One region of the Verrucosispora sp. CNZ293 genome, then DNA from elsewhere that is predicted to be linked to it. Evidence: riboswitches for the same ligand, from Rfam matches in the RefSeq annotation. Region 1 holds a riboswitch; each other region holds the start of a gene.
What was found. A riboswitch is a leader RNA that binds a small molecule or an ion and turns the genes downstream of it on or off. The one in region 1 is predicted to bind cyclic di-AMP.

Region 1 (5,264 bases):
GTTTTCCCGTCCGTCAGTGCTCGCCATGTCCGCCATCGTATGACCTGCCGTTCGGGTGCCCGGGTGGCGCTGCCACCGGGGGTGCGGGATCGATCCGACGCAAGCGTTGGCTGATGCATGAAATGCATATCACGTATAGCTTGACGTGCGTTATGTCGCATGTGACGGTGTTGGCAGCCCGTGACCAGCGCCGGCCCGGGATGACCAGGCATTCCTCACGGAGAAGAGGTACAGCCGGATGAGTCGACCCGCAACTCCCGGTCCGCAGCCGGGGCCCGAACGCGAACTGCTCACCGCAGACCTTCCCGGCGCCCCGCAACGGGCTCTCGCCGAACTGCTCGCCGGCAACCGACGGTTCGTCACCGACACGCTGCGGCATCCCAACCAGAATGCCGGGCGGCGGGCCGCCGTCGCGGCCGAACAGCACCCCTTCGCGGTGATCGTCGGCTGCTCCGACTCCCGGCTCGCCGCCGAGATCATCTTCGATCGCGGGCTGGGTGACCTCTTCGTGGTCCGCACCGCCGGGCACACCGTCGGCCCTGAGGTGCTGGGCAGCGTGGAGTACGCCGTGGCCGTGCTGCGTACGCCGCTCGTGGTGGTGCTCGGGCACGACTCGTGCGGTGCCGTACAGGCGGCCCGCGAGGCACTCGCCACCGCCACCACGCCCCCGGGCCACCTGGGTGCCGTGGTCGACGCCGTGGTGCCCAGCCTGCGTCGGGCCCAGGAGGCTGGAGTGCAGGAACTGGACGGGATCGTGGACATCCACATCGCGCGGACCGTCGAGGCGATGCTGGAATCCTCCACGACCCTCGCGGCTGAGGTGGCCACCGGACGGTGCGCGGTGGTCGGCATGTCGTACCGGCTGGCCGCCGGTGAGGTGCGGGCGGTGGCCGCGGAACCCGCCGACCTGGCCGGCGCGCTGGCGACCGCTCCCTGACGACGAGGGCCGTCCCGCCAACCGGCGGGGACGGCCCTCGGTGCGTTGCGTCGGGCGATCAGAGCAGTGACACGTGAACGTGGTCCGTGTGGTTGGACGGACCGCTGTAGGAACTCCAGCGCTCGGTCGCCGCGAACCAGATCTGCCGATTCCAGATCACGTAGTAGACGCCCAGCCGGTCGGCGTTGCGGACCAGGAAGGCCGCCAGATTGTTGCCGTAGATCCGGGTGTCGTTGTTGTGCCACGGGCTGAAGCCGCTGTTCTGCAACGACCAGTCACAGGCCCGGCCCTTGGGGTGCTCGAACTTGTCGCCCGGGCGGAAGCAGCCGACGAACCTGTTGAAGCCGGCCCGCTTGACCTCCTTGTACATGTGCAGCGTCCGGGGCGTGATGCAGCCCGACGTGGTGGGGTCGTTCTGGCTGCACGACTCCGGCTTCCAGCCGCCGTCCGAGGCCCGGTTCGGCGCGATCCGCGCCACCGGCGAGGTGGCGTCCACCAGCCCGCCGGTCAGGCCGACACCACCGACCAGCCGGAGCGACTTCTCCGCCTCGGTCTTCTTGCGCGCCATGTCGTTGGTCAGCTTCTTCTGCTCGCGCACCTCGGCGTCGAGCGCGAGCTTGGCCTGCTCGGCGCGAATCTTGATCGCGTTGACCTCGCCCAGCTTCTTGTCGTTCACCAGGTTCAGCTCGTCGAGTGCCGAGGCCCGGTCGATGAACGAGTCCGGTGCGTTGCTCTGCAACAGCATGGCGATCGCGCCGACCCGGCCCGTCCGGTACGACTGGGTGGCGATCTGGGCGACCTGCGGGGAGAGCGCGTCCAGGTCGGCCTGCGCGGAGCGGACCTCGACCGCCAGTTTCAGCTGCCTTTTCTTGGACTTCTCCAGCTTCGCCTTGGCCTTGGAGTAGTCCCGGTTGGCCGCCTCGATCAGATCGTTGAGCATCGGCGGGTCGTCGTCGTGCTCCGCCGGCTTGGGGTTGTTCGGCGCGGCCATAGCCGGCATCGGACCGGCGAATACCGCGAACGCGGCGAACACGGCCACCACGGGTGTCAACCAGCGGCGTAGGGGTGCCGTCACTGTTTTCCCTTCCATCGACCGCCGACCGGGTTAGCTGACGGGTTCGGGACGGAAGTGGCCCCTACCGCTTTCGCGGATTCACCCCACGTACCTGGGTTCCCGGCTCGCCTGACGGCGATTGGGCGGTGGCACCGCTGGCGCCGCTGCGCGCCTCCGGCGGTGACCGGCAGTGAGGTTACCCGACAGTCCATCTGTGCTTCTACGCCCCGAACCCGACGAGATGCGTCATTTCGTAATCGCTTTGAGTGACCAGCGACACGGTTTCGAGCCGCATCGGCAGGGGCGGTCACACTGAGGAGTGTCACCATGTGGTGTCCGTGCTCCTGTCCGGGTCGGGCCACCCCGAAGGGGTGGCGGGGGACGTGTTTCGAGTGGGTGGTGCGCTGAGGGCGCGGAGCGCCTCGGCCCGGTCCGTCGCCGGCCGGGGAACTACGGGGGCGGGCTCACCGGTGGGGGTGCCGGCGTCGCCGCGCCCGGCGGTGCTGACCAGCGCGGCGAGCGCGGTGGTCAGCGGCACCGCGGCGATCAGCCCGAGCGTGGCGACCACGCTTCGGACGATCTCCGTGGTGAGAAACTCACTGGTCAGGATCTGGCCCAGCGCGCGGGAGTCCGCGGTCAGCAGGAGCAGCAGCGGCAGCGAGGCGCCGGCGTACGCCAGCACGATGGTGTTGACCACCGAGGCGATGTGGGCCCGCCCGACCCGGGTGGCCGAGCGGTACAGCTCCCGGCGGGAAAAGTTCGGGTTGGCATGGCGCAGCTCGTTGACCGCGGCGGCCTGGGTGACCGTGACGTCGTCGAGCACCCCCAGCGAGCCGATGATGATGCCGGCCAGCAGCAGGCCGTGCAGGTCGACGTCGGCGCGGAACATGGACAGGGTGGTGGCGTCCTCGCTGCCGAATCCGGTCAGGTGGGTGGCCCCGGTCGCGGCCAGCCCGAGCAGCCCGGTCAGCACCAGACTGGCCAGCGTGCCGAGCACGGCCACCGAGGTCTGGGCGGATATGCCGTGGGTCAGGTACAGCACCACAAACATGATCAACGAGGCGCCGACGATGGCGACCACGAGAGGCGGCCGGCCGGCGCTGATGCCGGGCAGCACGAAGGTCAGCAGGATGGCGAAGCTGGCGGCCAGGCCGCCCAGCGCCGCCAGGCCCCGCAACCGCCCGAACGCGACGATGGCGGCGGCGAAGAGCACGGCCAGCCAGACCAGCGGCTTGCCGCGCTGGTGCTCGGCGATGTTGTAGGTGCTGACCGAGGGGTCCTCGGGGTCGGTGAGCGAGACCAGGATGACGTCGTCGTCGACATCCACGCGGGGTGCCCCGGGCCCGGTCGGGATGGGCGTCTGCACCTCCCGTCCTTCGTCCGGACCGGTCTCCACCCGGACGGTGACCGTGCCGCAGGGGCCCTCCGCAGCCGTCGGGGTGCCCTCGGGGACCACCGGGTTGGGTGGGCATGGCTCGCTCACCACCCGGGTGACCGTGCCGTGGTGACGGGGAGCGTCGTCGGCGGCTTCGGGGCGCGGGGCGTCCCGGGGCCAGAGCACGATGGCGGCGACCAGGGTGGCCAGGAACAGGGGGACCACCGTCACGACGAGTATCCGCCGCACCCCGGGCGGGGTGGGCGGAGCGGAACGGGTGTGGTCGGCGCCCATTCAGTGTCTCCCAACGATTTCAGGGCTGAGTACGTGTCGATGGGCGAGACGGTTCAGTGCCGCCCGACGACCGGGTCGGAAGGCAGCCTGAATGGCCTGAACGTGGCGAGGTGGCTGCGTACCGTGAGGTGTGGATCGGCTCGCGACGGCCCGGTCGGTGTGCGCCCGGCAACGACCTCGGGCCGCGAGGCACGGATTTCGGCTGGCCATCGTGTGCGAATGGTAACCAGCCGGACCTGCCGACGCCTGTCGTGCGGGTGCGTCGGCGGGTCGGTCAGCCGCGTTTCATCAGGCGGCCGACGGCGGCCATCATCTCGGTCGCCATCTCGTCGGCGCGTCCCTCGGCGGCACCTTCGTGCATGCAGTGCCGGGCGTGCCCGTCGAGCAGGCCGAGGGCGACCTTGTCCAGTGCGGCCTGGATGGCGGAGATCTGGGTCAGCACGTCGATGCAGTAGCGGTCGTCGTCGACCATCTTCTCGATGCCGCGCACCTGGCCCTCCACCCGGCGCAGCCGGGCGAGGAGTTGGTCCTTGCTGGCGGTGTAGCCACGGATCGGCGCGGGTGTGCTCATGCCGGCAAGAATAACGTACCCCTGGGGGGTATGTTACCGTCGATACGCCAATACCCCCTGCGGGTATCTGGAGGGGCGGGTGCTCGGCTCGCCCGAGGAGCAGGAGGAGAGTTCCATGGTCAGCACGACGTACCAGGTGCAGGGCATGACCTGCGGGCACTGCGTCAACGCGGTGAGCACCGAGATCGGCGCGATCGAGGGCGTCACGGACGTCCAGGTGGACCTGGCCGCCGGTCGGGTCACCGTCACGAGTGACAAGCCGTTGTCCGAGGACGCGGTGCGCGCCGCCGTGGACGAGGCCGGATACGAGCTGGCCGGCGCCTGAGCCGGTCAGCAGGCGGGACCGGGAGGTCAACCATGAACACGGCGACGAAGCTGAGCGGCTTCGCACTGGGCCTGGCGGCGGTGTTCGGCGCGGCGTACGGGGTGGGGCAGCTGACCGGTCCGGTGACCGTGGTCGCCACCGAGCACGACAGCGACGGCGTCGGGCATGGCGGTGACGTCCGCGACGAGGACGCCGGCCACGGGGAGGGGGCGGTCGGGCACCTGCCCGGCGGCCTGCTCGTCTCCGACAGGGGATACACCCTGGTGCCGGTCGGCGCGCCGGCGGGTGAGTTCGCGTTCCGGATCACCGGGCCCGACGGCCGTCCGGTGACCGACTACGACGTCACCCACGACGAACGGATGCACCTCATCGTCGCCCGCCGCGACCTCTCCGGCTTCCGGCACGTCCATCCGGAGTTGGCCGGTGACGGCACCTGGCGGATCGCCTCGCCACTGGACTCCCCCGGGGTGTGGCGGGCCTTCGCCGACTTCACCCCGACCGGCGGCGAGCCCCTGACGCTCGGTGTCGACGTGACGGTCCCTGGCGCGCTGACCGAGCGACAGCTGCCCGCCCCGGCGAGCAGCGCCACCGTCGACGGTTACACGGTCACCCTCTCCGGAGCCCCGCAGCCCGGGCGCACCGCGACGCTGACGCTCACCGTCGACCGTGACGGCGTGCCGGTCACCGATCTGGAGCCGTATCTCGGGG
Region 2 (5,264 bases), 1.5 Mb from region 1:
TGGAACAGCCGATGATGCGCCGCCTGGCCCCGTCCCGACCGCCGCGACCCGGACCGCCGGGTGGTGGAGCGCCGTCCACGACGCCGCACGGTGCGGCACGGGCCACGGAATCGGGTGCGGCGGCGCGATCCGAGACCCCGGTGGACGGGCTGCCGCGCCAGCGGGTGACAGGTGGCGGCGCGAATTCCGCGACGGGAGCGGAGCGCCGATCCATCCACTGAGGACGGTCAACTGGAGGCTGCCTGACCTGCGTGAATCGATGTGCGTGCGCGACGCGCCGGGCGGTGCGACACGCCCGATGACCGGTGCGGCCCGGCGGCTGTGGCGGTAGCGTAGGGAGGTGCTTCCCGTCGCGCCGGCCCGTCCTCTGTGGTGGTTGGCGCGCTGGGCCGCGCGGCTGCTGACCGGGCTCGCGGTCGCCGCCGCCTTCACCCTCGGCGCCTGGGACCTGCCCGGCCACCCGGCCATCGACCGCCTCACCGCTACGGTGCCACCGGTCGAGACCTCCGTACCACCGGCATCCGCCGGCTGGCACCAGGCCGCACCCCTCGACGTGGTTGGCCTGGTGATGCCGACCGCGCAGGGTGCCGACGATCCCGCCGACCAGGCCGAAGTGTCCGCGATGCAGCCGGCGGCCTCCGGTCGGCCCGGGCTGACGGCGCTCGGCAGCGTCGCTGCGGGCGGCCCGCGGTGGACTGCCGCCCAGGTCGGGGGCGTCCGGGCCGCCCGCGCCCCACCGCGCGCCTGATTCCGGCGACGCCGTACGCCTTGCCCCTGGCGGCCGTCCCGGGCGCGTGCGCACCGTTCGGTGCCGCCCCCGTGCCGAGCACCTGCCAGCCCGTTGCCGCCCGCCGCGCCGTCGGTGCCGGCCAGAACGAGCGGCACCGCCCATCCCAACCCGCGACCGCGCGCAACGCCATCCGCGATCCGCTGCCGGTACGGCCACCGGTGCCGTACCGATCTCCCCGAGGTGCCGACATGGAGAAGACAGTTCTCTACCAGTTCCTGATCGAGGTGCCCCGCGCCGCCGCCATCTGGTCGGTGCTGCTGGTGCTCGCGTTTGGCGTACTCACCGTGCTTGTCGCCCGCCCCGAGCCGGCCGGGCCGGCGGAGAAACCCGCCGACGAGGACGCGCTCCGCGCCGCAAGCGAGCAGGCCGACCTGAGTCGGTACGCGGGAGAGGTGGCGGTCGCGGCAGCCGGCGCCGGGCAGAACGCCGAGCGACGGCGTACGGCATGGCGGCTGGCCCAGGCGGAACTGGACCGCGCCTGGGCCGCGTACGACCAGGCAGAGGCCGTCGCCCGGCGGCTGGCCGGCGTCGCCGGACTGCCGACCCCGTGCACCCCCCGGACCCCTGCCGAGTACGCGGCCCGGGAGCGCTGGCTCCGCCGGGCGGCGATGGCGGCCCACTGGCGGGGTGACCTGACCGCACGGCAGCTCAGCGACGTGCTGGCGCGTCGGTCCGGCTGGGATCCCCGGCGTCACCCGGCCGAGCAGGAGGTGGTTCTCGCCCGGGTGGTACGCGACAACCGCCAGGCCGCCTACCTGTCGGCCGCCGAGCGGGAGCGTGACCTGTGGCGGGCGGCGGAACTGGCAGGCGAGGCGGCCCGCGCCCTCTCCGCCGAGGCGTACGCGGCAGCCGAGCGACTCCGACCGGACCTGCGGGCCGTCCCCGGGCGGATCGCCGTCGGGCGGCCCGGCACGGTGCTGCGCTGGCGGCCAGCGAGGCTGGGTTGAAATTCCGTGAGCTGGGTCACAACGGCCGGAAATTCGGTCACTGTTCGTAGTTGAGACGATTACCCAGCAAATTCCGTCGACATTGGTGGCGAGGCGTCCGGTTGTCACCCGAAGGTGCCCGGAATGCCGTCGGTCCCATTGAGCGACGACAGTTCTCAGGTACCCGAAAATCGCCGCACTGGATCATGTTTAAGCAGCTCAGGGCGGGTTGGCTTCGAGGTGACCGACCAGTAGTGTCAGCCCGTCCGGTGCGGTAACCGATCGCAGGAAGCGACGCCGTACCGACCCGCTCAATCGTGATCTCACGAACCGGGGACCCACTGCACCACTGGGGTGAATCCGCGAGCCTCGGCCCGCGGTAGGGCGTCTTCCCGCCCGAATCCGTCAGCTAACCCGGTCGGCGGTGACGGAAGGAGTTCCAGCCCTCGTGCGGTTCGACGTGATCCCCCTGTTCCCCCGCCTCCACGGCACCGCGGTGCCCGTCCTCGCCGGCCCGACCGCCGCGAGCTGACCCCGGTCATCGCACCGCCCGGGTTGTCCGGGCGTACCCCTGAACGGCCTGTCCCGCTCACCGGGTGGTCGTCGGTGTCCTGACGCCGACCTGACCGCCGGAGCCGGTGTGCCGTTCCCCCCTCAGCCCGTGGAGGAATCCGTGAAGCACGCCCTCTCCCGCCGGCTCCGCCGGCTGGTCACCGAACGTCCTTACCAGATCGTTGCCGGCTCGGCCGTCGCGCTCGTCCTGGCCACCGGCACCGGCGCCGCGCTCGCCGGCACCGGGAACACCCCGGCCCCCACGCAGGCCACCACCGCCGCAGCCGACCTACGCGACGACGCCGTGGTGGCGCCGAGCCCGGAAGCGGTCGCGCCGTCGACCGCCGCGCCCAGCAGTGCCGCGCCCAGCAGTGCCGCGCCCAGCAGTGCCGCACCGGCCAGCCCGGCACCGGCCCGCGCCGCCGCCGCGACGTCGCCGAAGCCCAGCTCGGCCACTCCGGACCCGGACCTGACAACCAAGAAGGCGGCACCGAAGCCGCCCGCGTCGAAGGTCCTCGGGTACGACCACCAGGCCCAGATCAACGGCTACTACTGCGGTCCCGCCGCGGTACGCAACGCGCTCAGCGCCGCCGGTGTCACGCGTAGCCAGGACGCCCTGGCCAGCCAGCTCGGCACCACCTTCGCCGGCACCAACTCGGCCGAGGACACCACCCGCGTCCTCAACGCCGTCGTCAAGGGCGACCCGTACGAGACCACGATGATCCGTGGCGGTGCGGCCACCCCGGCCCAGATGGACCAGCTCCAGGCGGACGTCGTCGCCGCCGTCACCGACGGACGGGGCGTCGTGGTGAACGTCGCCGGCACCGTCACCGACACCGACGGTCGCTGGCACTCCTTCCCCGGCGGGCACTACATCGCGGTGGTCGGCTACCAGGACTCCGGCCGGCTGGTGAAGATCGCCGACTCGGCCGACGCCTCGTACCCGTCGTACTGGCTCAGCACCATCGATCTCGCCAACTGGGCCGCCACCCGCGGCTACTCGGCCTGATCACGCCGGTCCCACGGCGAACGGAAGCCCTCGGCCTTGCTGGCCGAGGGCTTCCGTGTCGGGTACGTCAGGCGGCGGGTCGTGCTGTGTCGTCAGGTCGACGTGGCTCGGGGTTCGTCAGGCGTGCGGGGCGTGCTGCTTCGCCAGGCCGACGAAGCTCGCCCAGGCCGCCGGGGTGAAGGCCAGCGTGCCGCCGTCGCGATCCTTGGTGTCGCGGACCAGCACGATGCCCGTCAGGTTGTCGGCGACCTCCACACAGTCGCCGCCGCCAGCGCCGCTGCGGGTGGACTTGCGCCACGTCGCACCGTTCAGATCCACGGCTTCACCACATCCTTCATCAGCTCGATCGACTGGCGGCCGGACAGTGCCTCGTTGCGCACCGCCTCCCACCGGGACAGCAGGGTGCTCAGGTCGTCGTCCTTGTCGGCGAGAACGCCGCCAAGTTGAGTTTCGAGATTAGCCACCCAGCCGCCGTCCGCGCCCCTCGCCAGGGTGAAGGGACCGGTCAGTCCGATGTGCATGGCGACGCCGGTGGGCACCAGGTGGACGCTGATGTTGGGCCGCGTGGCCAGCTCCATGAGGTGATGCACCTGCTCGACAAGCACGTCCTTGAGCTCCTCGTCGACCCGCCGCAGCACCGCCTCGTCGACCACCGCGACGAGTTGCGGCGGGTCGTCCTGCTCCAGCACCGCCTGCCGGGCCATCCGGTTGGCCAGCCGCCGCTCCACCCCCGCCTCGGTCAGGGCGGCGTCGGTCCGGATCACCGCGCGGGCGTACCGCTCGGTCTGGAGCAGGCCCGGCACCAGCGTCGGCTGGTAGCAGCGGAGCTGCCGGGCGTTGCGCTCGGCCTCCAGGTAGGGCAGGAACCACGAGGGTTGGCGCAGCACCTCCGCCGTGCGCAGCAACTCCTCGAACATGCCCCCGGTCTGAAGCACCTCGTCGGCCCGCTTCGCGTACGGCCGGTCGAGGGACGGGTGCCCACCTCCACAGCGGACACCAGCGACGCCGAGTAGTTCGTCCGCCGACCGAACTCCTCCTGGTTCATGCCGGCCGCGGCTCGCAGCCGGCGGAGCTGCGTACGGATCAACTCGTGCAGGTCGGAAGGCTGCTCGCGTTCCATGTCCCCTCCACCGGGTCTACGAAGATCGCCAAGGGGCCGCCAGGGGCCGGTGCGGGGCACCCGGAACCCACCGTGGCCGGCGTCGATTCCTTCCGACAGTAGTGGTGTCCTCACCAGACTGTCACGCAGCGGGGCCGCTCCCATCCAGACAGGGACGGGGCGGTTCCGTCCCGGGGCCGCCCGTGCGCCTTCCCCCGTGTTCGGGCGGCCCCTTCCGATCGCTGACTGGGAGGTCGATGTGCGTACCCGGGTCGTCCGCCACCTGTGCCCGACGGCGCTGCTGCCGGTGTCCTCACCGGGGCGGCAGTGTCGGGCCACCGGGGGCCGGTGGTGACCGTGGGCCGGTCGGGTGCGATCACCACCCGGCTCTTCGCTCCCGAGCGGGGTCCGCGTCCGCTGCGTCCCTCCGCCTGTGGCGACGAGGTACCGCACACTCCGTTGCGGCCGATCTGGTGCTGCCGCGCCGACGGGCAGCCCTGGCCCTGCGGTCAGGCCCGGCTGCTGCTGCGGGTCGAGTACGACGGGAACCTGCCCGGGCTGTCGATCTACCTCGCCGGCCTGATGTACGAGGCGATGCGCGACCTCTACCGCCTCGACCCGCACGACGGCCCGACACCCACCACCCTCTTCACCCGCTTCATAGCCTGGACCCGCCGCCCCACCTAGCACCCCGCCGCCGCCCAGCACGAGAACCCGAGATCTTGGAAAGTTTCCGTTTTTCGCGACCGGAAACTTTCCAAGATCTCGGAGGACCAGGGTGGGGGTCGGGGGATGCGACGATCACCTGCGACATTGACCGCGACGTCTGACACCTGGGCGAGGGGACATCATGGGGGAGCAGGAGCCTTACGCGGGGCTGGCCGCGAC
Region 3 (5,264 bases), 2.1 Mb from region 1:
CGGCGGCTGCGCCGGTACGGCGGGGGCCTGCTCTCCGGCACCGAGATCCGGCTGCTCGGCGCGGCGTACCAGGGGTCGGAGAGCCTGTCCGTCGCCGACGTCGCGCTGCTCGACGAGTTGGACGCGCTGCTCGGCAAGCCGGTGCGCCCCGCCCGACGGAAGCGGGATCCGTTCCAACTGGCCGGCGGGGTACGTGAGCTGAGCACCTTCACCGACCGGCAGCGGGCCGCCCGGCAGGCGGCCCGGGAACGCCCGGAGGACTACCGGGACTACGCCCACCTGGTGGTCGACGAGTCCCAGGACGTCTCACCGATGCAGTGGCGGATGGTCGGCCGGCACGGGCGGCTGGCCTCCTGGACGGTGGTGGGTGACCCGGCGCAGACCGCGTGGACGGGGGATCCGCAGGAGTTGGCGCGGGCCCGCGATCAGGCGCTCGGCCGCCGTCGTCGGCACCGGTTCACCCTCACCACGAACTACCGCAACTCGGCGGAGATCTTCGCGGTGGCGGCGGCCGAGATCCGGCGGGCGTACCCCGATCTCGCGTTGCCAACCGCGGTCCGTTCCACAGGCGTCGATCCGGTCCAGCTCGTGGTGCCGGCTCCGGAGCTGGAGACCACAGTCGTCACGGCCGCCAGCGCCCTGCTCGGTGAGGTGGAGGGCACCGTCGGCGTGATCACCCCGGTGCCCCGCCGGGACCAGGTCGCGGCCTGGCTCGGGGCGATCGGCGGGGAGCGGTTGCAGGTGGTGACCAGCCTGGAGGCCAAGGGCATGGAGTACGACGGGGTGGTGCTTGTCGCCCCGGGTGAGATCCGGGCGGAGCCGGGCTCCGGCGTGCGAACCCTCTATGTCGCGCTGTCCCGGGCCACCCAGCGGCTGACCACCATCGACCCGACCGGTTGAGACCGCGAGCCCGACGATTGCACTCATAGCGATGTTGGCATAGATCCGTCCCCGGCGCGACGGACGACGGAAGGTGTCTGGGTGGGCGCCGGCCATGACCACCACCACGCTGCGGTGTCGACCGCCGCGCGCCGCCACTCCGGCCGACTGTGGGCAGCGTTCGCCCTGCTCAGCATGCTGATGGTGATCGAGGCAGTGACCGCGTTGCGGACCGGTTCGCTGGCCCTGCTCTCCGACGCCGGACACATGTTCACCGATGTGCTGGGCATCGGGATGGCCCTCGCGGCGGTCGCCGCCACCCGCCGGGCCGACACCGACCCGCAACGCACCTTCGGGCTCTACCGGCTGGAGGTGCTCGCCGCCCTGGCCAATGCGGTGCTGCTCTCCGGGGTGGCGGTGTACGTGCTGGTCGAGGCGGTACGCCGGTTCGGCGATCCACCCGAGGTGCTCGCCGGCCCGGTGCTGGTGGTGGCGACGCTCGGCCTGGTCGCCAACATCGCCGCGTTCGCCCTGCTGCGACCGGGGGCGCGGGAGAGCATCAACCTGCGCGGGGCGTACCTGGAGGTGCTTGCCGACCTGCTCGGCTCACTGGGCGTGATAGCGGCCGCCCTGCTGATCGCGGCGACCGACTGGTGGTGGGCCGACCCGCTGGTGGCGGTCGTGATCGCCACCTTCATCCTGCCCCGGACCTGGCGCCTGGGGCGGGCGGCGGTACGCATCCTGGTCCAGGCCGCGCCGGAACACCTTCAGGTCACCGCGGTGCACGACCGGCTGGCCGCGGTGCCCGGTGTGGCCGGCGTGCACGACCTGCACGTCTGGACCTTGACCTCCGGGATGGAGGTCGCCTCGGCGCACCTGACCGTGGCCTCCGGCGCCGACGTCGGTGCCGTGCTGGCGGCAGCCCGCTCGGCGCTGCACGAGGACTTCCAGATCGAGCACGCGACCCTCCAGATCGAGCCGCGATCGGATCCGGGGGGCTGCGGGGCGACGCAGTGGTGACCGGACAATCAGCCGAAAAGGGCTTTTGTCTGCTTTTGGTCTGGTCTACTAGTCAACAACTGAACACCAGGAGTAACAGCAGCTGCACCGGTCACATGGGCACCGGTAGGCTCGGACCCGGCCTCCGCCAGGCGGCACCCACCGGTGCCGGCGGCGGCCGCCGCCTAATCGCCCGCCAGGGCGAACCGGGGAACCATGTTCCTGGGGTGTATCCGCGTCAGCGGTAGGGATCTTCCGTCCCGAACCCGTCAGCTAACCCGGTCGGCGGCTGACGGAAGGACATGTGCATGCCAGCAGTGGCAACGGTAAGACCGGCCGCCCGTACGGCGGCCCTGATCGCCGCCGCGCTCGCCCTCACCCTCGGCGTCGCGCTGGCCCCCTTCACCCCAGCCGCAGCGGCACCGCAGTCGCTGCGGGCGGCGGCTCCGGGCGATGTGGACGACGAGGGTGGCACCCCGGCACTCCGGGCCCAACTGGAGGCCGCCAGCAAGGGCTACCTCGACGCCAAGACCGCGCTCGACCGCTCGGTGAAGCGGCAGAAGCAGCTCGCCAAGCAGCTCAAGACGACCGAGAGCCAGGTCGCCGAGCGCGGCACCAAGGTCGCCGAGATCGCCGCGCAGGCGTACCGCACCGGGCGGCTGGGCGCCGCGTCGGCGCTGCTCCACAGCGGGTCGCCGGCCGGCTTCATGGACCGGGCGGCGGCACTGGACGCGGTGGCCGCCAACGAGGACCGCGCGCTGCGCGAGCTTCAGACCGCCCGGGACGAGGTGAGCACCACCAAGCAGGCCCTGGACGCGGAGATCCAGGAGCAGCGCAAGCAGGTGGCCGTGATGGCCAAGCGCAAGGACCAGGCCGAGCGGGCGCTGACCGTCGCCATCGAACGGGACGAGGCGGCCGAGCGGGCCGAGGCCGCCGAGCGGGCCACCCGGTCACCGTCGCGCAGCGGCGGGTCGAGCCCCACCGCCAAGCCCGCACCCCGAAACTCCGACGGGTCATGGCCCTCGGAGTCGTGCAGCGTGAACGACCCCACGCCGGCCAACGGCTGCATCACCCCGCGCACCCTGCACGCGCTCAAGCAGGCCAAGTCGGCCGGCTTCACCCGGTACGTCTCCTGCTACCGCTCCGGTGGCTCCGGTGAGCACCCGAAGGGTCGGGCCTGCGACTTCGCGGCACAGAAGAACGGCTTCGGCGGGGACGCCACGGGTGGCGACCGGACCTACGGCAACAACCTGGCGGCGTACTTCGTGAACAATGCCGACCGGCTCGCCGTGCTCTACGTGATCTGGTACAGGCAGATCTGGCTGCCCAGCAGCGGCTGGAAGTCGTACAGCGGCGCTCGGGGTGACCCGTCCAGCGACCACACCAACCACGTGCACCTGTCGGTGTACTGAGTTCATCGTCGCGCCGGGTGAACCGCTCTTCACGAGCGGTTCACCCGGCGTCGCGTTTCACCGTCCGTCGGCGGGGCACCGTCCGGTCGACGCGCGCCGAGGCGTCCCCTTGGCTACGGTCTTACCAGGAGGCGGATATTTGTCCGCTAACGGGAGGAACGCGAATGAACGAGCGTATCGCCAGGATCAGCGACGCCACCGACAGCGGGGTGCGGCCATGACCGCCCACGTGATGATCTTCGCACCGACCCCGCTGTTGACGGTCACCATCGATCAACCGAGTGATTCGCCCGAGCTGCATCTGCACCCGGGCGGGCAGGGGGTGTGGCAGGCCCGGATGGTGCTCTCACTCGGCGTCGACGTGGTGCTCTGCGCGGCGCTCGGCGGTGAGGTCGGGCAGGTTCTGGAACCGTTGCTGGTCAGCGAGGGGGTCGACCTCAAGGTGGTGGCTCGTGACTCCGGTGGCACCGGCGGGTACGTGCACGACCGCCGCGAGGGCACCCGTCAGGAGATCGTCGACGTGACCGGCCAGCCGTTGAGCCGGCACGAACTCGACGAGTTGTACAACCTCGCGCTCGGCGAGGGACTGCGCGCGGCGGTGAGCGTGTTGAGCGGGCCGAACTATCCGTCACTGGTTCCCGCCGACCTCTACCGGCGCTTTGCCGCCGACCTCGGCGCCAACGGCGGCCGGGTGGTGGTGGACCTCTGCGGCGAGCACCTCACCGCCGTCCTGGAGAGCGGGGTCTTCTTCCTCAAGGTCAGCCACGAGGAACTGCTCGCCGACGGCCGGGCGGAAGGCGACGACGAGGAGCAGCTCACCCGCGCGATGTACGACCTGCACGCCTCGGGCGCCGAGAACGTCGTGGTCAGCCGGGCCGACAAACCGGCGTTGGCGCTCGTCGACGGCGAGGTGTTCGAGGTGCTGATGCCGCGACTGGAAGCGGCCGACCCGCGTGGGGCCGGTGACTCGATGACCGCGGGTGTGGCCGCCGTGGTGGCCCAGGGTGGCGATATCCGCACCGCGATCCGTACCGGCGCGGCGGCCGGCGCGCTGAACGTCACCCGACACGGTCTCGGCACCGGTCGCCTCGACTCGATAAACGGTCTGGTCGACCGGGTCCGGCTGGAACCGGCGGGCAGCCGTCCGCAGGAACGCACCACCCCCGACGAGTTGGCGCAACGGGCGGGCGGCCGATGACGCTACGGGTGCTGATCACCAACGACGACGGGATCGCCGCGCCGGGCATCCAGGCGCTGGCCAGGGCGGCCGTCGACCGGGGCCTGGACGTGGTGGTGGCAGCTCCGCTGGAGGAGGCGAGCGGTACCAGTGCCGCGATGAGCGCCGTGGAACAGGACGGGCAGGTGGTGGTCCGCGAGCATCCGCTGCCGGAACTCGACGGGGTGCCGGCGTTCGGCGTCGGCGGCTCGCCCGGGTTCATCGCGCTCATCGCCGTGCACGGCGCCTTCGGACCGCCGCCGTCGGTCCTGCTGTCGGGGATCAACCGGGGTGCCAACGCGGGGCGTGCGGTGCTGCACTCCGGCACCGTGGGCGCCGCCTTCACCGCCGCGGCCAACGGCTGCCGGGCGATGGCCGTGTCGCTTGACGTGCTCTCCGCCGGTGAGGCCACCGCGGCCAGCGGCGGTGCCGCGGTGGCGGCTGCCGCCCGGGTACGCGACGCCGAACGGAACTGGGCCACCGCCGCCCGGGTCGCCCTGGACCTGCTGCCCCGGCTGACCGCCGCGCCGACGGAGAGCGTCCTCAACGTCAACGCGCCGGATCTGCCGCTCAACCGACTGCGCGGGGTGCGCCAGGGCACCCTGGCGACCTTCGGTCAGGTGCAGATGACAGTCGCCGAATCCGGGCACGGCTTCGTGCGTACCTCGTTGGAGGAACCGGGGCAGGCGGTGCAGCCCGGCACGGATCTGGCGTTGCTCGCCGACGGCTACGCCTCGGTGACCGCCGTCCGGGCGGTC

Region 2: linked by a shared signal. The riboswitch ahead of CLT74_RS12580 (C39 family peptidase) and the one ahead of CLT74_RS19460 (VldE C-terminal domain-containing protein) in region 1 are both predicted to bind cyclic di-AMP.
Region 3: linked by a shared signal. The riboswitch ahead of CLT74_RS29025 (VldE C-terminal domain-containing protein) and the one ahead of CLT74_RS19460 (VldE C-terminal domain-containing protein) in region 1 are both predicted to bind cyclic di-AMP.

The regions. Positions count from the first base shown of each region.
Region 1 covers NZ_PEFR01000001.1:4,282,801-4,288,064, reverse strand. Annotated here, with positions in the region: gene CLT74_RS19470 (MarR family winged helix-turn-helix transcriptional regulator) at 1-36, opposite strand, end outside; gene CLT74_RS19465 (carbonic anhydrase) at 239-937, shown strand; gene CLT74_RS19460 (VldE C-terminal domain-containing protein) at 996-2,012, opposite strand; cyclic di-AMP (ydaO/yuaA leader) riboswitch at 2,017-2,147, opposite strand; gene CLT74_RS19455 (YibE/F family protein) at 2,314-3,660, opposite strand; gene CLT74_RS19450 (metal-sensitive transcriptional regulator) at 3,935-4,231, opposite strand; gene CLT74_RS19445 (copper ion binding protein) at 4,347-4,556, shown strand; gene CLT74_RS19440 (hypothetical protein) at 4,589-5,264, shown strand, end outside.
Region 2 covers NZ_PEFR01000001.1:2,771,392-2,776,655, reverse strand. Annotated here, with positions in the region: gene CLT74_RS12595 (acyltransferase family protein) at 1-221, shown strand, start outside; gene CLT74_RS12590 (hypothetical protein) at 341-748, shown strand; gene CLT74_RS12585 (hypothetical protein) at 979-1,737, shown strand; cyclic di-AMP (ydaO/yuaA leader) riboswitch at 2,015-2,155, shown strand; gene CLT74_RS12580 (C39 family peptidase) at 2,378-3,277, shown strand; gene CLT74_RS12575 (DUF397 domain-containing protein) at 3,395-3,589, opposite strand; partial or broken gene CLT74_RS12570 (helix-turn-helix domain-containing protein) at 3,586-4,397, opposite strand; gene CLT74_RS12565 (hypothetical protein) at 4,734-5,063, shown strand; gene CLT74_RS12560 (class I SAM-dependent methyltransferase) at 5,227-5,264, shown strand, end outside.
Region 3 covers NZ_PEFR01000001.1:6,352,997-6,358,260, reverse strand. Annotated here, with positions in the region: gene CLT74_RS29035 (AAA family ATPase) at 1-900, shown strand, start outside; gene CLT74_RS29030 (cation diffusion facilitator family transporter) at 982-1,899, shown strand; cyclic di-AMP (ydaO/yuaA leader) riboswitch at 2,051-2,182, shown strand; gene CLT74_RS29025 (VldE C-terminal domain-containing protein) at 2,187-3,290, shown strand; gene CLT74_RS29020 (PfkB family carbohydrate kinase) at 3,508-4,488, shown strand; gene surE (5'/3'-nucleotidase SurE) at 4,485-5,264, shown strand, end outside.